2 regions of the Liquorilactobacillus nagelii DSM 13675 genome follow, and region 1 is predicted to be linked to the other one. Evidence: predicted binding sites of a transcription regulator. Region 1 holds the regulator's gene; the other holds the start of a gene.
The links. The regulator HrcA, encoded in region 1, represses chaperone genes, less so after heat shock. The targets are predictions, from matches to a motif close to TTAGCACTCNNNNNNNNNGAGTGCTAA.
Positions count from the first base shown of each region.

Region 2: the regulator HrcA is predicted to act here: its motif matches at 5,206-5,232, upstream of G6O73_RS01000 (Hsp20/alpha crystallin family protein).

Region 1 is NZ_CP049304.1:623,895-635,208, forward strand. It holds gene infB (translation initiation factor IF-2) at 1-1,246, shown strand, start outside; gene rbfA (30S ribosome-binding factor RbfA) at 1,272-1,628, shown strand; gene truB (tRNA pseudouridine(55) synthase TruB) at 1,721-2,635, shown strand; gene ribF (riboflavin biosynthesis protein RibF) at 2,632-3,582, shown strand; gene hrcA (heat-inducible transcriptional repressor HrcA) at 3,690-4,727, shown strand; gene grpE (nucleotide exchange factor GrpE) at 4,774-5,367, shown strand; gene dnaK (molecular chaperone DnaK) at 5,423-7,297, shown strand; gene dnaJ (molecular chaperone DnaJ) at 7,412-8,539, shown strand; gene lepA (translation elongation factor 4) at 8,702-10,528, shown strand; gene G6O73_RS03475 (DUF3013 family protein) at 11,157-11,314, shown strand, end outside.
Region 2 is NZ_CP049304.1:179,791-191,104, reverse strand. It holds gene acnA (aconitate hydratase AcnA) at 1-1,240, opposite strand, end outside; gene G6O73_RS01020 (Gfo/Idh/MocA family protein) at 1,523-2,431, opposite strand; gene G6O73_RS01015 (PspC domain-containing protein) at 2,490-2,738, opposite strand; gene G6O73_RS01010 (glycosyltransferase) at 3,206-4,321, shown strand; gene G6O73_RS01005 (DUF554 domain-containing protein) at 4,462-5,181, shown strand; gene G6O73_RS01000 (Hsp20/alpha crystallin family protein) at 5,304-5,747, shown strand; gene manA (mannose-6-phosphate isomerase, class I) at 5,863-6,831, opposite strand; gene G6O73_RS00990 (TetR/AcrR family transcriptional regulator) at 7,016-7,633, shown strand; gene G6O73_RS00985 (ABC transporter ATP-binding protein) at 7,660-9,390, shown strand; gene G6O73_RS00980 (ABC transporter ATP-binding protein) at 9,390-11,234, shown strand; tRNA gene G6O73_RS00975 (tRNA-Ala) at 11,314-11,314, shown strand, end outside.

The DNA of each region.
Region 1 (11,314 bases):
TGTAATGCCACAAACAATTGAAGCGATAAATCATGCTAAAGCAGCTGGTGTCCCGATTATTGTAGCAATTAATAAAATTGACAAACCAGGTGCCAATCCCAATCATGTAATGGAAGAATTAACTGAATATGGTTTGATTTCTGAAGCATGGGGTGGCAGTACCATTTTTGTGGAAATTTCGGCTAAATTCGGCAAGAACTTAGATGAACTGCTTGAAATGATTTTACTTGAGTCTGAAATGTTAGAATTGCGTGCTAATCCAAAACAACATGGTGCTGGATCGGTTATTGAAGCTCGACTTGATAAAGGAAAAGGGGCAGTTGCTACTTTATTAGTTCAGCAAGGAACGTTGCATGTTGGTGATCCGATTGTTGTCGGTAACACGTTTGGCCGTGTCCGGACGATGATTAGTGACAAAGGTCAGCAAATCAAAAAAGCTTTGCCGGCAACACCTGTTGAAATTACTGGTTTAAATGAGGTCCCAGATTCTGGAGATCGATTTGTAGTCTTTTCAGATGAAAAGTCAGCTCGTGCGGCTGGTGAAGAACGTGCTAAACGTGCCTTGATCAAGGAAAGAAATCATACACCACACGTTACATTGGATAACTTGTTTGATTCGTTGAAGGAAGGCGAATTAAAGGAAGTCAATGTAATTATTAAAGCGGATGTGCAAGGTTCAGTTGAGGCTTTGGCTAACAGTCTGCAAAAGATTAATGTTGAGGGTGTCCGAGTTAATATTATTCACCAGGCAGCCGGAGCGATTAATGAAAGTGACGTTACCTTAGCGGAAGCATCAAACGCAATTATTATTGGTTTCAATGTGCGCCCAACTACCCAAGCAAAGTCTCAGGCTGATACTGATGATGTTGATATTCGCTTGCATAATGTAATCTATCAGGCGATTGATCAAGTTGAAACTGCGATGAAGGGTATGTTAGAGCCGGTATATCAAGAAAAAGTTATCGGACAAGTTGAGATTCGCCAAACGTACAAAGTTTCAAAACTAGGTACAATCGGAGGCGGCTATGTAACTGATGGCTATATCCAACGGGATAGTGGTGTACGCTTGATTCGAGATGGAATTGTAATTTACGAAGGTAAATTAGCTAGCTTGAAACGTTTCAAAGATGATGCTAAAGAAGTAAAACAAGGCTTTGAGTGTGGTCTTATGATTGAAAATTATAATGATATCAAAGTCGGTGATCAAGTTGAAGCGTTCATCATGCAAGAGGTTCCAACTAAATAAGCTTTAATGAGGGAGATGGAACGTTTTGGTACGTAGTTATCGTGTTGGGCGTTTAGCCCAAGAAATTCAACGTGAAGTTACTGATATTTTGATGAAGCGAGTACGTGATCCTCGGGTAAATGGGGTAACAATTACAGGTGTGGATGTTACTGGTGATTTACAGCATGCGACGATATTTTATAGTATTTTGTCAGACCAGGCTTCCACGGGAGAAAAAACTCAGATCGGTTTAGATAAAGCAACTGGTTTAATCCGTCGAGAGTTAGGTGCTCGTTTGAGCATTTACGTTACTCCTGAAATTCACTTTGAACGTGATCGTTCAGTTCAATATGGTGATAAAATTGATCGCCTGTTGAACCAAATTGAACGGCATGATCAGTAGTAGTTTAAAAGATGATAAATGACAAATACCGACTGGTGTAAAAATCAATCGGTATTTGTACTGAATAGGTTGATTTTAAGTGGGGTTGCAAAATGGACGGAATAATTCCTTTATATAAACAAAAGGGCATGACCAGTAATGATTGCGTACGTCGCTGTCGGGGAATTTTAAGTATGAAACGTGTCGGTCATAGTGGGACCTTAGATCCTAATGTTGATGGAGTGCTGTTACTTTGTGTGGGGAGAGCAACTAAAGTCGTCAACTATTTGATGGATTCTGGCAAGATATATACTGGTGAAATAACATTAGGTCTAGCGACAACAACCGAAGACCTTGATGGCGAAGTAATTGAGACAAAGCGTTTAGTAAGACCCTTTACTTCAGTTGAAATTAGCGAGAAAATGCAGTTATTGACTGGAGAACAAATTCAAATTCCCCCTTTGTATTCGGCTGTTAAAGTGAACGGTCGTCGCTTATATGCATATGCGCGAGCCCATCAACCAGTTGAAAGACCCAAACGAAAAATCAATGTTGCTTATTTTCGCCAAACGGGAGCAACTACTTTTGATTCGGCAACAGGTCAACAAAAATGTTATTTTGAAATCAGCTGTGGTAAAGGCACATATGTCCGAACTTTAGCTACGGATTTAGGCCGCTTGTTAGGAGTACCAGCAGTAATGTCACAGTTAACTAGACAACAAAGTGGCAGCTTTAAAATTTCTGATACGGTCAGTTTATCGCAACTGGAAAAGTTAACCAAGTTAGATCGAGTGCAGGAAATAATCGCCGACTTGGATACAGCATTGCAAAAATTTGAGCATTACCAGCTAGACTTAACTGAATGGCAAAAGGTCCGGAACGGTGGTTTCTTGAAATTACAGTATATATCTGAAAAGTTAGTGTTAACTTATAACGGAAAAAGCCGTTGCATTTATCATTGGCACTCAAAGTACCTGTGTTATGTTCCAGAACAGATGATTGATTTAACGGAAGGAAATCAAACGTGAAAACAATTGTTTTGAATGAGCCGCTCGACTCAGAAAAAATTCCACTAGAAAAAGTCGTTTTAACTTTAGGTTTTTTTGATGGGGTTCACCGTGGTCATCAATTGGTAATTAAACGTGCCGCAGCTGAAGCCAAAAAACGCGGTTGTCATTTAGCTATTATGACGCTTGACCGACAACCAGCAATTGTTTTTCAACATGTCCCCGCAAAAAAAGTTCACTATTTAACGACCTTACAGCGCAAATTGGAACTTTTTGAGCAGATGGGGATTGATATTGCCTATGTCGCCCCTTTAACGGGGCAGTTACCATTCATGGGGCCGCAAGAATTTGTTGATCGCTATATGGTGGGACTGCATGCAGTTGCCGTTGTTGCAGGTGAAGATTATACCTATGGTAAACATGACATTGCTAATATGCAGCTTTTGCCAAGGTACGCCAAAAATAGGTTTTCAGTGATTGCCGTTGAGCATTTACGATTTCAAGAACACAAAATTAGCTCGACTTCAATTCGAAAACTACTGGATAGTGGAAATATTGCCGCAGCTAATCATTTGTTAGGATATATTTATCAAAATAGCGGCCTAGTTGTACACGGTGAGCAACGTGGCCGTCAACTAGGATTTCCAACACTGAATTTGGCAATTCCGGTAACCGAGCGGATTTTAGCTGAAGGAATTTATGCTGTTAAAGTTAAAATTGCCGGAAATACTTATCAAGGAATGGCTTCGATTGGTCGAAATGAAACCTTTGGCAATAATCGAAAAGTTACAGTTGAAATTAATTTATTTGATTTTAACCAAATGGTTTATGGGCAAACAGTTACAGTTGATTGGTATCAAAAATTGCGTAATCAAGTAAAATTCACCGGTGCTTCAGCTCTAATTAAGCAATTAGAAAATGATCGACAGCAAACAATAATATACTTTAAAGCCAAAAATAAAAAATGATTTTTTTAGCTGATAGAGAGGTCATTCTTGACTTATCAGCTTTTTTCTTGTATATTAATAATTGACTTAGCACTCTAAGAGGCTAAGTGCTAATCGAGGTGATAATCATGCTAACGGAAAGACAGTTACTGATACTTGAGGCCATTATCCAAGATTATGCAGAAGCACAACGCCCGGTTGGTTCAAAATCTTTGGAACAGCAACTACCGGTTCATGTCAGTTCGGCAACAATTCGTAATGAAATGGCAGCTCTGGAAAAGAAGGGATATTTAATTAAGGAACATTCCTCTTCTGGCCGAGTTCCTTCAATTAAGGGATATCGATATTATGTTGATAATCTGGTCAAGCCAACTGTAGCCAACCCGGAACTGGTTGATAGTGTGCGCAGCTCGCTTAGTAATCAATTCTTTAAAATTGATGAATTAGTAGCTGAATCTGCAAGAATTTTATCAGAGATGACTAACTACACTGCGATTACTTTTAAACCTGAAGGACAAAATGTTCGTTTGCAGGGATTTAAAGTTATGCCGATGCGTAATCAGCAGGTAATGGTTCTGCTAATTACCAGTGACGGTGAGGTTGAAAGTCAATTATTTAATTTGCCCAAGCAAATTACTGGTGAAGAACTAGAATCAATTGTGCGAATTATTAATGAACGAGTTGTCGGTTTGCCACTAGATCAAGTAGTTGCTCGATTACGTGACAGTGTACCAATGCTTTTACATTATGTGCAACAACCATTAGGCTTTTTGAACGTTTTTGGACAGGTATTAAATCAAACAGTTCATGATCAGTTTTATGTCGGCGGCAAATTAAATTTGTTGAACTTTGTCGAAAATGGTAATATTGACCAAATTAAAGCGTTGTATTCATTGATTGATCACTCTGATGATATCAGTAATTTAGTTGGTAATAGTGATGATGACCAGACGATTCAGGTCAGGTTAGGAGACGAATTGGAGGACAGTTCGTTGCAAAACTATAGTTTGATTTCAGCAAGTTATAATGTCGAGCGGCATGGCCGTGGTCTAATTGCTTTGCTTGGTCCAACCAATATGCCATATTCAAAAATGATTGGTTTGTTGGATGTCTTTCGTGTTGAGTTAGCGCGTAAAATGCTTGATTATTATGATTTCTATGATTAATTGGGATTAGAGAAGGGGTGTTCACTTGCCAGAAAAACAAAGTGATCTGAAGAAAAAGTCTGTAGCGGATCAGCCAAAAGCTGAATCAACTAGTAAGAGCCAAACTAAAGCTAAAGCTGCTGAAAAAAATAAGCAGTCAGCTAATGATCCTGCTAATTCTAAAGTGACTGATGAATCAGTTCAAACTGCTCAAAAACTGCAAGAGTTACAGCAAAAGTACAGTGATTTGGAAGATAAATATTACCGTGCAGAAGCTGAAATGGCTAATATGCACAAACGCTTCAAAAAAGAGCAGGAACAATTATTAAAATACGATGGTCAGTCACTTGCTCGCGATGTTTTGCCCGTTTTGGACAATTTGTCTCGCGCATTAAAAATTGAAGCAACTGATGACGATGCTGTTCAGTTAAAGCATGGAATTGAAATGGTCTTTCGTGATATGGAAAAAGCTTTGAAAGATAACCATATTACGCGCATTGAAGCGCTAGGGAAACCATTTGATCCAACCTTTCATCAAGCAGTAAAAACTGTTCCAGTTGAAGAAAATCAGACATCTGAAACAGTTGTCGAAGTTTTCCAAGATGGCTACTTGTTGAAGGACCGTGTTTTGCGGCCAGCAATGGTGGTTGTTGCACAATAGTTAACTAGTTTATTAAAATATTTAAAAAGAATCTAAAATAAAGAGGTTGAAATTTATGTCAAAAATTATTGGAATTGACTTAGGAACAACCAACTCAGCTGTGGCTGTTCTTGAAGGAAAAGAAGCCAAGATTATTACTAATCCAGAAGGAAATCGGACTACTCCATCAGTTGTTTCTTTCAAAAACGGAGAAACTCAGGTTGGTGAAGTAGCTAAGAGACAGGCAATTACTAACCCAAATACTATCTCCTCAATTAAGCGTCATATGGGTGAAGCTGGGTATACTGTTGAAGTTGAAGGAAAAAAATATACCCCTCAAGAAATTTCGGCAATGATTTTGCAATATATCAAAGATTATGCTGAATCCTATTTGGGTGAAAAAGTCAGTCAGGCAGTTATTACTGTTCCAGCATATTTTAATGACGGTCAGCGTCAAGCAACTAAAGATGCTGGAAAAATTGCTGGATTAAAAGTTGAAAGAATTGTCAATGAACCGACAGCGGCTGCTTTAGCTTATGGTTTGGATAAAACTGATAAAGATGAAAAAATCTTAGTTTTTGACCTTGGCGGTGGAACTTTTGATGTTTCAATCCTTGAATTAGGCGATGGCGTCTTTGAAGTATTATCAACTAATGGTGATACTCATCTTGGTGGTGATGACTTCGATCAAAAAATTATGGATTGGCTGATTGCTGAATTTAAGCAAGAAAACGGTGTTGATTTAGCAACTGATAAGATGGCTATGCAACGTTTGAAAGATGCAGCTGAGAAGGCTAAAAAAGACTTATCTGGAGTAACTAGTGCACAGATTAGTTTACCATTTATCAGTGCCGGTGCTAATGGCCCATTGCATTTAGAAAAAACTTTGACACGGGCTAAATTTGATGAATTAACAGCTGATTTGGTTGAACGAACAAAAATCCCAGTACGGAATGCTTTGAAAGATGCCGGCCTGTCAAACTCTGATATTGATGAAGTAATTCTTGTTGGTGGTTCAACTCGAATTCCAGCTGTTCAGGATGCTGTTAAGGCTGAAACAAATCATGAACCTAATAAGTCAGTTAACCCTGATGAAGCTGTTGCTTTAGGTGCTGCTGTTCAGGGTGGTGTTATTACTGGTGATGTTAAAGATGTTGTCTTATTAGATGTTACCCCATTATCATTGGGAATTGAGACCATGGGTGGAGTCTTCACTAAGTTGATTGATCGTAATACAACTATTCCAACTAGCAAGTCACAAGTATTTTCGACTGCCGCTGATAACCAGCCAGCGGTTGATATTCATGTTTTACAAGGTGAACGTCCAATGGCTGCAGATAATAAGACTTTGGGACGCTTCCAGTTAACTGATATTCCGGCTGCTCCAAGAGGAGTTCCACAGATTGAAGTTAAATTTGATATTGATAAAAATGGAATTGTAAATGTTTCTGCGAAAGATTTAGGAACGAACAAAGAACAAAAGATTACAATTAAGAGTTCGTCCGGTTTGTCTGATGAAGAAATTGAACGAATGGTTAATGAAGCTAAAGAAAACGAAGCTGCTGACAAGCAACGTAAAGAAGAAGTTGACCTTAAAAATGAGGTTGATCAACTCTTGTTTAGTTCTGAAAAGACTTTGAAAGAAGTTAAAGGTAAAGTTTCAGACGATGAAATTAAAAAAGCTGAAGCTGCTCGAGATGCTTTGAAGAAGGCACAAGAGGCTAATAACGTTGAAGATATGAAGACTAAAAAGGACGAATTAATGAAACTCGTTCAAGAAATGTCAGTTAAACTTTATCAACAAGCTCAAGAAGCTAACAAAGCTGGTCAAGCAACCGATGCTAAAACGGCTGATGGTGACAATGGCAGCAAGGGTAGTGACAACAAAGGTGACGATAACACCGTTGAAGGAGACTTTAAAGAAGTTAACCCAGACGATGACAAGAAGTAATTGCTATTGCTAAAATAGCAAAAAAAGTCAAAGACCTGCGGGACTTTGACTTTTTTTATCGCGTTGCTTATGTTACGCTGTTGAAGAAAACAGTTGATAAATTGGAGGAAAAACATGGCAGAAAATAGAGATCCTTATGAAGTCCTAGGTGTTTCGCGGGATGCCTCTGCTGCAGAAATTAAAAAAGCTTATCGGCGATTATCTAAAAAATACCATCCAGATTTAAACAAGGCTCCTGGAGCCGAAGAAAAGTTTAAAGAAATCAATGAAGCTTATGAGATTTTGAGCGATCCGCAAAAAAAAGCCCAATTTGATCAGTATGGATCAACCGGTGGTGGTCCTCAGGGATTTGGTGGATTCCAAAATGCAGATTTTGGTGATTTTGGTGGCGGCTTTGAAGATATTTTTTCATCATTTTTCGGTGGTGGGTCATCTTCACGCTCTCGCAACCAACCTCGTCAAGGGCATGACTTACAATACAATATGACTTTGACTTTTGAAGAAGCTGTTTTTGGCAAGAAAACCAGTATCCAGTATACTCGCGAGGCTTTGTGTAAAACTTGTTCAGGCAGCGGTGCTAAACCGGGAACAACACCTGATACTTGTCAGAATTGTCATGGTAGTGGTGTGGTACGGCAAGCACAAAATACACCATTAGGTCGAATTGTCCACGAAACAGAGTGTAGTGTTTGTGGCGGAACCGGAAAAATTATTAAAGAAAAATGTCCTGACTGTCATGGAAGTGGAAAGATTCAAGAAAAACATGAAGTTGAAGTTTCAATTCCAGCTGGGGTTGAAGATGGCAATCAAATGCGCTTGCAAGGACAAGGTGAAGCGGGACTTAATGGTGGACCATATGGAGATTTATATATCGTCTTTCGGGTTAAGCCAAGTAAGCTTTTCAGGCGTGATGGCGCTCAGATTTACTTTACCCAGCCAATCAGCTTTGTCCAAGCGGCGTTAGGTGACGAGGTAGCTGTAAAAACAGTTCATGGTGATGTGAAATTGAAGATTCCAGCAGGGACTCAATCGGGAACTGTTTTCAGATTACGAGGTAAGGGCGCACCGCATTTACGAAGTAAAACGATGGGTGACGAAGAAGTTACGGTGGAAGTAGTTACTCCTAAAAGTTTAAATTCTCGCCAGAGAGCTGCATTGAAAGAATTTGCGGCAGCCGGTGGTGAAAATGTCAGTGGTGAAGGTTCAATATTTGAGCGATTTAAAAAGCATGGAAAACGTTAATTAGTTTAACTTGAGGTTATAAGTATAAAACGAGTGACAAAAGCAATAAGTTTGCCTTTGCTACTCGTTTTTTATAGAGTTGTTGATTTGAGGGTGATTGTATTCAAGAAACACGACTGGTATAATTTTAATGGATAGACACGGAAGAAAGCAGGCACAAGAATGAATTTAACAGAAATGCAAGAACGACAACGGCGAATTCGCAATTTTTCGATTGTGGCCCATATCGATCATGGTAAATCGACGCTGGCTGATCGAATCTTAGAATTAACGGATACCGTTTCCAAGCGCGAAATGCAAGATCAACTGCTTGATTCGATGGAGCTTGAACGTGAACGGGGAATTACTATCAAACTAAATGCAGTTGAATTGCATTACCATGCTGATGACGGTGAAACTTATATTTTTCATTTAATTGATACACCAGGACATGTTGATTTCTCTTATGAAGTTTCGCGTAGTCTAGCTGCTTGCGAGGGAGCTGTTTTAGTTGTTGATGCAGCTCAAGGAGTTGAGGCTCAGACTTTAGCTAATGTATATTTGGCGATTGATGATGATTTAGAAATTGTTCCTGTAATTAATAAAATTGACTTACCTTCAGCACAACCGGAAGTTGTCCGGCAGCAGATTGAAGATGTGATTGGAATTGATGCGTCAGATGCTGTTTTGGCCAGTGCTAAACAAGGAATTGGTATCAAGGAAATTCTTGAAAAAATTGTCCGCCAAGTTCCAGCACCAACTGGTGATCTAACGGCTCCTTTGAAAGCTTTGATTTTTGATTCAGTTTACGATGACTATCGAGGGGTGGTCTTAAGTGTTCGGGTCGTTGATGGAATCGTTAAACCGGGCGATCGAATTCGACTGATGAATGGACAAACAGAATATGAGGTTACGGAAGTTGGGGTTAACTCTCCTAAACCGTTAAAGCGAGATTTATTGATGGCCGGTGATGTTGGTTATTTGACGGCCAGCATTAAGGATATTCAGGACACTCGAGTTGGAGATACAGTGACTTTGGCCAATAATCCGGCTGATAAAGCTTTAGTTGGTTATCGCGAAATGAATCCGATGGTTTATTCTGGTTTGTATCCGACTGATAATGCTAAATATAATGATTTGCGCGAAGCCTTAGAAAAGTTAAAATTAAACGATGCTGCACTCGAATTTGAGCCAGAAACATCTCAAGCTTTAGGCTTTGGATTTCGTTGCGGATTTTTAGGCTTATTGCATATGGATGTTGTCCAAGAACGCTTAGAACGTGAATTTAGTATGGACTTAATTACCACTGCGCCAACGGTTACTTATGATGTTGAATTAACTGACGGTCAACACTTAACAGTGGACAATCCTTCTGAATTGCCTGAAAGTTCACAAATTAAACAGATTAATGAACCATTTGTGAAAGCAACGATCATGGTACCTAATGATTATGTCGGTGCCGTGATGGAACTTTGTCAACGCAAACGAGGACAATTTGTGACGATGAATTATTTAGATGATTATCGGGTTGACGTTATTTATCAAATGCCTCTGGCTGAAATTATTTTCGATTTTTTTGATCGATTGAAATCAAGTACTCGTGGTTATGCGTCATTAGATTATGAAATTAGTGACAATCAACCAAGTGACTTAGTTAAAATTGATATTTTATTAAATTCGCAAAAAATTGATGCTTTGAGTTTTATTACCCACCGTCAAACAGCCCAGCAGCGTGGACGAGAAATTACAACTAAGTTAAAGAAAATTATTCCGCGACAAAATTTTGAAATTCCGATTCAAGCAGCAATAGGTGCCAAAATTATTGCCCGAACTAATATTAAAGCTTATCGTAAAGATGTTACTTCGCGAATTCATACAGGTGATCCAGATCGGCGAGCAAAGCTGTTGGAAAAGCAAAAACGAGGTAAGAAGCGAATGAAATCAGTTGGTCGTGTTGTGGTTCCGCAAGAAGCTTTTATGGCTGTTTTACAAACTGACGAAGAAGAATAAGTTAACCGCTAATAAAAAGACCAGCAAATTAACTTGCTGATCTTTTTTGTTTAAAGACATTCGGTCATAAATGATATAGAATTAGGCCACTGATGAATGTTAGCAAAATACCTAACAGACTTAGCCAAATGCTGTGATAAAAATTACGTAGCCTAAAATGAGTAATTAGATAACTGCAAATTATTAGAATTAAGCCACTAATCAGAGCAAGTAAGTAAAAAAAGTTTAGAGGTAGCGTCAACTCACAAATTAAAATAGCTAAAATTAAAAGCCAATTTCGCGAATTACGATACCACGGTAAATTCCCAAAAAAAAGACTTTTGTAGTCCAAACGGTTATTTTTAATTGCTTGGTATAATTTTAGTAAAAGTAGAAATAACCAGCTGAGATATAGGCCTAAACCAATAAATTTTAACATTTAGCTGTCGCCTCCTTAAAAATGTTTAGTCAGATAAATACCCATTATTTAAGTTATCATAGAGTTCTTTTTTAATTTAATTTTAACAAAACTTCTAATGATTTACTAGTAATAATCGGTCTGTGGCTTTTTTCTCGAAAAGATTGTCATAATGAGAGTGAAATATTACTATATAGTTAGTAGCAGTTTTTTATTCAGGAGGTGGAGAACTTGAAGCAGACTTTACCAGATTTTTTGGCAAACGGGATTGAACAACTTGATTTTGATGGAGACATCCAATTAACTTGGAACGAAGCCAAACGAACTTTTAATTTAGAATTAACTTTTTTTGCCCAAAATAATTTACATGATGCGATTTTTGATTTGAC
Region 2 (11,314 bases), 440 kb from region 1:
AAGAACCTGGTTGTAAATTAAATGACTGTCCAGCTGATTCTACTTTACAGTCTGACAATTGAGTGTACTTTTTAAAATTTCGTGGTAATTTCGATAGCTCAACTAAATCTTGTGGTCGTTTAGGACCAGCAACACTGCTGGTAACCGTCCTCAGATCTAATTCAACCATTTCAGAATAATGCTTGTTTTGATCTTCATTTTCTTGATACCATAAATGATTTATTTTGGCATATTTCTCAACTAATTTAATTTGATCTTCCGAGCGATCCGTTAACCGCAAATATTCTATAGTTCGCTGGTCTATCGGAAAATAGCCGCAAGTTGCCCCATACTCCGGTGCCATATTAGCAATAGTTGCCCGGTTAGCTAATGGTAAGGCTTTTAAGCCTGGACCATAAAATTCAACAAACTTTCCAACTACTTTTCGTTCCCGCAAAAGATGCGTCAAAGTCAACGCCAAATCAGTTGCCGTAGCCGTGGCTGGTAATTGTCCTATCAAATAAACACCAACTACTTCGGGCATTGGGAAGTATGATTCTTGACCTAACATACTTGCTTCCGCTTCAATTCCACCAACACCCCAACCCAAAACACCTAAAGCATTGATCATTGTCGTATGCGAATCAGTTCCGACCAGTGTATCAGGAAAAACTAAGGGCTTGGCAGCTTCAGATTGACGAACAACTGGTGAAAGATATTCCAAATTAACTTGATGAATAATTCCTGTATCTGGTGGAATTACTGTCAAATTTTCAAAACTTGCCTGCGCCCATTTTAAGAAAGAATACCTTTCTTGATTTCGTTTAAATTCCTGCTTAATATTATATTCAAGTGCCGCTTCATTCCCAGCCATATCAACCTGAACCGAATGATCAATTACTAAATGAACTGGCACATCAGGATTAATCACAGTCGGATCACCACCACGCTTTTGAACTTCCTCACGCATTGCTGCTAAATCAACAAGTGCTGGTACCCCAGTAAAATCTTGTAAAATAACTCTTTCTGGCTTGTATGGAATATCGTTACTATGATGTTCATCCCAAGCTCGGAAAACTGTTAGATACTTTCTTAAAGCCGGTTTTTTAAAACTCTGACGTAAAGTTAGTTCCAACAAAACTCTAATGGAGTACGGAAGTGTTTCAATCTGAACTGCTATTGAACTTAAATAAGCAGCAATATCATAGTAATAATATTGCTGTCCAGCTAAAGTGAACTCTTTACGAAAAGTGTCTGTCATGCTAAATCCTCCATTCCTTAATACTTTCTAAGATAATTTTTAATCATTCTAACACAGAACTAATTAGAGATAACTTACATCCAACGTTAATTCGCTAAATTTTTCGTGCTTTCATAACCCAAACTTAAATAATCTCTTATAAAGCAATTAAGGAACCGATTACATTTTTATAAAACAAATATTTCAAGACTTTTTTTAATTTGTAAATCTAACAAAAAAACTGGGAAAATTTCCCAGTTTTTCTCCTAAAATTTGTCAAGTTCTTATCTGGATCAAATGATTTTATCGTTGCTGATACTTTTGCCACATCTCAGTACATAGTCGATGACTTAAACAGATATTTTTTTGTTTGAGTTTTGTTGAGGTTTGCGAGCGAACAGCTTGTATAAAAGCCGTTACCATTTGTGAAAAGCCATAAACAGCTAATGGTGTCGCCCATTTTTCTGGTGTCCAAATTCTTTTGGTCGTTCCCGTTTCTAATTCTAATTGCTGCAAATTCTTTAAATTACCATAACCAGAACCACTAGTTAACTGAATTTGTTCGTTCTCAGCACCAGCCTGAGCATCCAAAGCAATCCAGGCTGTCGTATGTTCTGTTTCTAATTGCATAACGGCTGTTGTTAAATAGCCCTCGTTGGCTTTGATTTGACTTGTAACATTTTGAATTGGCTCATCAATTAGGTATACTGCCGTATCAAGCAGATGAATGAACATTTCATTTATCATATCACCCACAGGTCGTTTAAAGTTCATCAAGTTCTTTTGAACATTTAATAGTCGTTTATTAGGAACTTCCTTCAAACGATCAACCATTGGTGCAAATCGGCGATTAAAACCTAACATAAAAATTCGGCGGTTATCTAGCGCCAACTTTTGTAAATTTTTTATCTCTGTTAATGATTCTCCAACTGGCCGATCAATAAAGACATGAATCCCTTTCTGTAAACAGTGCTCAGCCAATTTCAATTGTTCTGCGGAGGAACCATGAATAAAACAAGCATCAATTCCGTTAGCAATCAATTGATCCAAACTCTGATACGGGCAACTAATTTGATATTGCTGCATTAACTTTTCTTTTATTTCTGGTTTGTTAACCACAAACAGGAATTCGCCTTGATTACGATTTTCAAAATATAACGGCAAAAACAATTTTAACGCTTGTTCTTCAACACCTATAACACCGAATTTCATTTAACAGCTCCCTCTCAACCGTTTTAACAAGCTTGTTGACTGGTATAAGCCAAATTAATTATTCGCGAAAATCACCATCAATAATAGTGTCATCTTTCTGCTTTAAAGGTTTTTGCTGATCAGGCATTACAATAGCCGCAATCACGTATAATAAAATTCCTAAAAATATCTGTCCAGGGAAAATAATCAAAAGTGCTCCGATAATTCTCGTCCAAGATTTATCCCATGAAAAGTATTCAGCAATTCCACCAAATACACCAGAAACTATTTTATCAGCCGATTTAGTCAATTTTCGTTGTCTATTCATAATTGCTCTCCTTATGATTAATTGTTCAAACACTCCCTTACTACAAGATTACTATGATTTAATTTCAAGTTCAATTGATTGTACACAAATAAACTTGAGCTAACTATTTTCTGAAACAAATATTCCAAATAGCAAAATATCACAAATAAAAATTTCCATTATAAGTAAATAGAATAAAGATTACTAAAAGTTCATTATATTTAACAATAGGTTTATACTGACATATAATATTATTAAATAATATTTTTTAATTTAGCCTGATTGATATATACTAGATTATTTATTTTAATCTCAGGAAATAGAAATTCTTTATTGGTTGTCTATTATGGATAATTGCTACTAACTTTGATTTATGAAATGTCTAACCTAATGATAACCTCCCAATTTAATTTTTACAGACCAACGACTGGTCGTAACTACCTATTTTTTACTTACTATTTATTTTTCAGAAAGGAAGCCGCTGTTTTATGAAAATTGCTCTAATAACACAATATCTTGAAGGCCATGGTGGCACCGAACGTGTAATTACTGAATTGCTAAACCATGATTTAAACAACACTTATTTAGTTTTAGTTCCACACAGTGGCGATCATCCCGAGTGGCTTCAATGGATTAAACGAACAACTGGTCAACAGGTTAAAATTTGTTCAACTGTCACGAAAAATGAGCAGCTAGAATTTATTACACAAAACTTACTTACTTATCAACCAGATATCGTTTTAGGATTAGAGGGAAAAGCCAATCGATTAGCTGCTAAAATAAGGCAACAATACCATTTGAATTATCAGATTGTTTCTTGGGGACATACTTCCATTAAGGAAACAGATTTTTTCAGTCAAGATGATTTACAGTTTCCAGATTATCATCTAGCTATCAGTTCTGGTATTGAAAAGCAACTGCAAGAATTAGGCGTTCCAGCTGCTAAAATTTTTCTTATATACAACCCTGTAACCATTGAACGTCAACCTATTATTCCCATTCCCCCCAAAAATCAGCCATTCCATCCAGTCTTCATCGGTCGAATGATCCTTGATGGTCAAAAAAATATTCGGTTGTTATTTGACTCTCTCAAATTATTACAAATTCCTTGGCGATTAGATATGTTTGGCAAAGGCTATGATTTAGCAAAAGTTAAGTATTATGCTCAAAAATTAAACATCGCAGAAAAAATCACTTGGCATGGTTGGCTGCCAGATCCTTGGGAAAAAATCCGTCAAGCTGATGCTCTCTTACTAAGCTCAAATTATGAAGGTTTTCCGATGGTGCTTGTTGAAGCAATTTCTCGAGGATTACCGGTTATCTCGACCAATTGTCCTACTGGTCCACAAGATATTATCAATCAAAAAAATGGAATTTTAACTCCAATGAATGATGCTACTGCTTTTGCTAATGCCTGTACTTGGCTTTATCTTAATCGCTTTGCCTATAACCATCAGCAAGTCCAACAAACTATTAAAATGTTTGATGTTAGAAACTATATTCGACATTTACAAGAAATTTATTGTTATGTGACCGGCAAAACTCAAAAATTAACTTTTAACTTCACTCAAAATAACACTCTAGAACAAACTAGGACTGATTAAAAAGGTTGCAGCAACTAACTGCAGCTTTTTTTATTTCAATTCCGTATTATGATCTTAAAAAAATACAGCCGTTTTCCGTTAGAAAATGTTAGAATAGTTTAACATCGTTAATGCGAGATTTTTAACCTGGGGGGATTTTAATGTTTATCGGAATTGGAACTATCGTCAATACTGGAGCTGTTATTGCTGGAGGATTGGGTGGTTATCTTTTTCAACGGATTTTAACCAAAAAAATGCAAGAAACTTTAATGCAAGCACTTGGAACAGCTGTAATTTTTATTGGTATCTCTGGTGCCTTAAGTCAAATTTTAGTGATTCAACACCATCTTTTAACAACTAAAGGCACTATGATGGCTGCAATTTCATTAGCTCTGGGAGCCTTTATTGGTGAGCTGTTAAATATTGAGGGGCAATTTAATCGTTTAGGAAATTGGTTACGTACACGTGTTGGTCGACAAAATGATTCAAAATTCATTGATGCGTTTGTAATTGCTACTTTGACGACTTGCGTTGGAGCCATGGCAATCATCGGTCCATTACAAGATGCTTTAGCACATGATCCAACTATGCTGTTTACTAAAGCAATTTTAGATGGTGTAATTGTAGCATTATACACAGCTGCGCTTGGAATTGGCGCAATTTTTTGTGCTTTGCCAATTTTTATTTTTCAGGGTAGCATTACCTTGTTAGCGGCAATTATTTCACCTTGGTTGAGTACTTCAATGACGAATGGGATCTCCCTGGTAGGTTCGATGCTCATTTTTTGCATCGGTCTGAATCTTCTTTTAAATTGCAAAATACGAGTCGCTAATATGCTCCCTGCAATTTTGATCGTAGTGCTTTATGCAGTTTTTGAATAGATTTTTCTTGATAATCATCATTAATTAGCACTCGATAATTAAGAGTGCTAATTAATTGCATTTATGGCCAAAATGTTTATTATAGAAGATGAAGCGAGGAATTAAAGAAAGGATGATTTTAGATGGCTAATGATTTAAATCGTTATAATGGTTTACTGGATAATTTAGGTGGCTGGATGAATGATGACTTCTTTAAGAACTTTGGAAAAAATGTTTTCAATAAATTGCCAATTAAAGGTGATTTAAAAACAGATATTAAAGAGACTAAAGATGCCTATCAAGTAAAAATTGATATGCCGGGTTTTGATAAAAAAAATATTCATATCAACTATGATAATGATGTTTTATCAATTGCTGGAACACGTGATAGTTTTAGTGATGAAAGCGACAAAGAAGGAAATACTGTCTACAGTGAACGTTCCTATGGCGAATTTTCAAGACAATATCATTTACCCGATGTAGATCGTGACAAAGTTAGTGCAAAATATAATGAAGGTGTTTTAAATTTAACTTTGCCAAAGGTTGAAAAAGTTGAAGATAGTGCGAGTCATATTGAAATTGAATAACTTTGCTAATTAATGAGCGGTTAGGTCAAAAAGTACCTTTTGACCTAACCGCTCATTTAGTTTTGAGAAAATTTCACGTTGACCTATATCTTAATCTTGTCCATGTAGCTAAGTACTAAGACTTTTCCCCGGGTTCTGATGCAATAATTTCTAATTGACCACTAATTTTCCATGATTTAACTTGAAATGGCAAAATTAGATGCTGACCTTTTTTCAAAGAATAGTCTTGTCCATTAATTTGTAATTGGCCACTTCCAGATAAAACCGACATCAACGTATAAGGTGCGTCTTTTCGAACAAAATTTGCTGTTCCACCACCAGTCAAGTCCCAACGATAAACCGCAAAAAAGTCAGTCTCCACGTATTGGATCACTTGTGCATCCCCCACTCGATATTTTTTCGATTGTAATCTCGGATCAACGTGTGGAACATTCGTGACGTCAATTGACTGTTGCAAATGCAACTGTCTCTTTTGATGAGTTGTTGGATCAACTCGGTCAAAATCATAAACTCGATAAGTCGTATCCGAACTTTGTTGTGTTTCTAATGCCATAATTCCCGCGCCGAGAGCATGGATTGTGCCACTAGGTACATAAAAGAAATCACCAGCTTTAACTGGAACATAACGTAATAATTGCTGCCATTTTTGCTGCTTAATCATTTCAGCTAACTCGGCACGTGTTTGAGCGGTATGACCATAAATTAGTTTAGCATCTGGTTTGGCTGCAATAATATACCAACATTCAGTTTTGCCTAATTCATGTTCATGTTCGGCCGCGTAATTATCATCTGGATGAACTTGTACTGACAAGTCTCTGTGAGCATCTAATATTTTAGTCAGCAATGGAAAAACTTTTCCTTTAGCATTTCCAAAAAGTTCACGGTGTTCTTGCCAAAGTTGATCAAGCGGTACGCCTGAAAATTCTCCATTCTCAACAATTGCCCGGCCGTGAGGATGTGCCGAAATTGCCCAACATTCGCCTGTGTGATCACTTGGTATTTGGTAACCAAATTCACTTTTCAGCCGAGTCCCACCCCACATCTTTTCTTGAAAATATGGTTTTAAAAACAAGGGTTCTATCATATTTGCCTCCAAATTACCCGTTATTTAAATTTTTGTCCTGAATCAAGTATAGCATGAAACGGTTTTCTTCGTTAATAAAGAAAATAATTCCCCCTCAATCCTTGTTTTTTCACAAAAGATCTTTTATAATGTGACATGTCGTCATGTGACACTGCGTCATGAATTAATAGAAAGGATTTATGCTATGCCTAAAGATACATTTTACAATCTTGAACCGGCAAAGAAACAACGTTTGTTCGTGGCTAGTAAAGCGGAATTTTCACATAAAAGCTTTGCTGATTCGGCAATTAGCGAAATTGTTAAAATGGCTGGTATTTCTCGAGGTAGTTTCTATCAATACTTTGAGGACAAACTTGACTGCTACCTTTATTTTGTCGGTCAAATTCAAAATGAACGTAACCAAATATTTTTAGATACTTTAATTGCCAACCAAGGTGATTTAATTGCCGCCACTAAACACTTCTTTACTATCAGTATTGAAGATGTTCTCCATGGTACGTATGCTGATTTTTATCAAACCATGATTACCGCTCATGATTTTCGTTTGCATCGCTTTTTGCACCATGGCAGTCGTCAACAATTAGTAAATGATCTCTATCAACAGACTGATCTCAGTCGACTGAAAGTCAACAATTTAGAAGATTTTCGTTATTTAATTGAAATGATTTTAAATATTTTTTTCCGCTCAATTGGCAGCTATTTTATTAATAGCCGTTCACAAACTCAACCAACTGTTGAACAAATTAAAAAGCGCTGTTTGTTAATGCTCGACTGGTTAGCTAACGGTGTTGCAATTAATTAACATTATTTACAAATTGGAGGTTTCCTATGTACAAAATTGTACGTCAACGATTAGCACCTTGGGCTGTCGTAGGAGCAACGATTTTCATGATGATTCAAGTTTTTTGTAATCTTAACTTACCAACCCTAACATCGACAATGATTAATAAGGGTGTCGCAGTTGGTAACACAGCTTACATTTGGAAAATCGGCAAAGAAATGCTCTTGATTGCTTTAATTGGAATCATTGCTTCAGCAGGCAATGTCTATTTTGCTTCAACTCAAGCTCAAAAACTTGGTACTAAATTAAGAGATGAACTCTTTGAAAAAGTACTTTACTTTAGTGGCCATGAAGTTGATCAATTGGGTGCATCTTCTTTAATTACCCGAACAACAAATGATGTTTTACAAATTCAAAATGTTACCGTCATGATTTTACGAATGATGCTCCAAGCACCAAGTATGTTAATTGGAGCAATTATTATGGCCTTTTTGAGTGAAAAAAAATTAACTGGTGTTTTTTTAATCTCACTGCCCTTGCTTGGAATTGCTGTTGGATTAATTATGTATTTTGTTGTCCCTCTTTTTAAAAGCCTGCAAAAAAGAATTGATCGCATTAATTTGGTTTTCCGTGAAGGACTAACTGGTGTTCGTGTCATTCGCGCTTTCAGACAAGATACTTTCGAACAAAATCGTTTTAAAGTGGCCAATAAATCATATACTGACACGGCGATTAAAGCCTTTAGCTTAGTCTCTTTAATGTTTCCAATCATGACTTTAATTTTAAATGCTACCAATATTGGAATTATTTGGCTTGGTGCTAATTTAATTGCTAAAAGATCGATGCAAGTTGGTAACTTAGTTTCTTTCATGACTTATGCAGCTATGATTTTATTTAGCTTCATGATGCTATCTATGGTTTTTGTCTTTATTCCTCGGGCACAAGCAGCCGCAACAAGAATTCAAGAAGTGCTTGATACCAAATATTCTATTCAGGATCAACAACAGCCGACTAAATTAACAATTAGACACCAGCCTAAACTTGAATTTCGACATGTTTTCTTCCGCTATGATCATGCCGAAAACCCTGCGCTAAGCGATGTTAATTTTCAGTTAACTGGTGGACAAACCTTGGCAATCATTGGTGGAACTGGTGCAGGAAAATCAACTTTGATCAACTTAATTCCACGCTTATATGATCTCGAAAAGGGAACAATCAAGCTTAATGGTCAAAATATCAGTCAAACAACACAAAAAGAATTGCATCAACAAATTGCCCTAGTTCAACAAAAAGCATTTCTCTTTAAAGGAACTATTCGCAGCAATCTAACCATTGGAAAAACTGACGCGTCTGAAGCTGAAATGTGGCATGCTTTAGAAATCGCGCAAGCTAAAGACTTTGTCGCTGATTTACCGCAAGGTTTAGATGCAGTTGTTGAACAAAATGGGAGTAATTTTTCCGGTGGACAACGTCAGCGATTAGCAATTGCTCGTGCAGTCATTAAACCTGCAGCTGTTTATGTCTTTGATGATTCATTTTCTGCTCTTGACTTTAAGACAGATGCTAAATTGCGTCGAGCTTTAGCTAATGATCCGCAAATTAAACAAAGTATTGTTATCATTGTTGCCCAAAGAATTGCAACAGTTACTCAAGCAAATCAAATCATTGTTTTAGACGGTGGACAAGTTGTGGGACAAGGAACTCATCTTGAACTTAAACAGCACAACCAAACTTATCAAGAAATTATCAAGTCACAATTACGTGGGGAGGAGATTTAATGCCACAACATGGACCTGCCGCTAACATTGGCAAGGAAGTCGAAAAGCCCAAAAATTTCTGGCAAACTACTTGGCGTTTATGCAAGTATATGGCACCTTGGAAATGGTTCTTATTTATCGTATTTGCATTCGCCATTGGTTCAGTTATCTTCCAAATTATTTCACCCAAAATTTTAGGTGAAGCTACAACTACGATTTTCAATGGCCTGTTAGTCGGTTATCGAAAAATCAAAGTTGGACAGCATTTAAGCCGTTTTCCAATTAATTTCACTAAAATCAAAAATATTTTATTAACTGTTGGAATTATGTATTTAATTTCAGCAATCCTATCATTCTTTCAACAATTAATTATGGCTAATATTTCGCAAAAGATTGTCTATCGACTACGTGCTGATTTAAAAGCTAAAATGCAGCGTCTACCAATCGTCTATTATGACACTCACTCCAATGGTGATATCATGTCACGAGCAATTAATGATATGGATAATATCGCAGGAACACTGCAGCAAAGTTTAGCGCAAATCGTTACCAGTGCCGTAACTTTTGTCGGTGTTTTATTCATGATGCTAACTATCAGTTGGGAAATGACCTTGATTGCCTGTATCACAGTTCCATTAGGTATCATCGTAATTGCTGCTGTAGCTCCTCGTTCGCAAAAATACTTTGCTGCCCAACAAAAAAGTTTGGGATTATTGAATGATCAAGTTGAAGAAAGCTTTTCTGGTCATACGGTCGTTAAAACTTTTAATCGTGAAGAAACAAGTATTGCCGCTTTCAAAGAACAAAATCAAATTTATTATCATTCATCTTGGAAAGCACAATTCATTTCTGGTTTAATTATGCCTTTAATGAACTTTGTTTCAAACATCGGATATGTCTGTGTAGCCGTTGTTGGTGGTTTAAAGGTTGCTAATGGTCAATTGACCTTGGGAAACGTCCAAGCCTTTTTACAATATGTTAATCAGTTTACTCAACCAATTACCCAATTAGCAAACTTGGCAAACACTATCCAAGCAACTGTTGCATCTGCTGAAAGAATTTTCCAAGTTCTTGATGAACCTGAAATGCAAAAGACTAGCGTACCAATTGCCAATCAAACTGCTACCCCAGCCAAAATCCAATTTGAGCATGTTGACTTTGGCTATGCTCAAAAAGAAACTTTGATTAAAAACATGAATTTAAAGGTTGTTAATGGTGAAAAAATTGCGATTGTTGGTCCAACTGGTGCTGGTAAGACTACTTTAATTAATCTTTTAGAACGTTTCTATGATATTAAAGGTGGCTCTTTAAAACTTGATGGACGTGACACAAGAAACCTGCTACGTTCCCAAGTTAGAAAACACTTTGCAATGGTTTTACAAGATACTTGGTTGTTTACTGGCAGTATTTATGAAAATATCAAATATGGACGCGAAAATGCTACTGAAGCAGAAATTTATCAAGCTGCTAAGGCTGCACATGCAGATACTTTCATTCGCCAACTTCCTCAAGGCTATGCAACAGTTTTAAACGAAGAAGCTTCAAATATCTCTCAAGGTCAGCGACAATTATTAACGATTGCTCGAGCCTTTTTAGCTGATCCGGAAATTTTAATTCTTGATGAAGCAACTAGTTCAGTTGACACTAGAACCGAAATTTTAATTCAACATGCTATGGATCGTCTATTGAGTGGACGAACAAGTTTTGTGGTTGCCCACCGTTTATCAACTATTCGTGATGCTGATAAAATTTTAGTGATGAATCATGGTTCAATAATTGAAACTGGCAATCATACCTCACTGATGGCAGCCAAGGGATTTTATGCAGATCTTTATAATAGTCAATTCACCGCTCCAAGCCTTTAATAAAAAGTTGATTAATATCGCTTAAACATAAATTATTCTTTGCGACTCCTGACTAGCAGTGATATAATAACAGTGTCTTG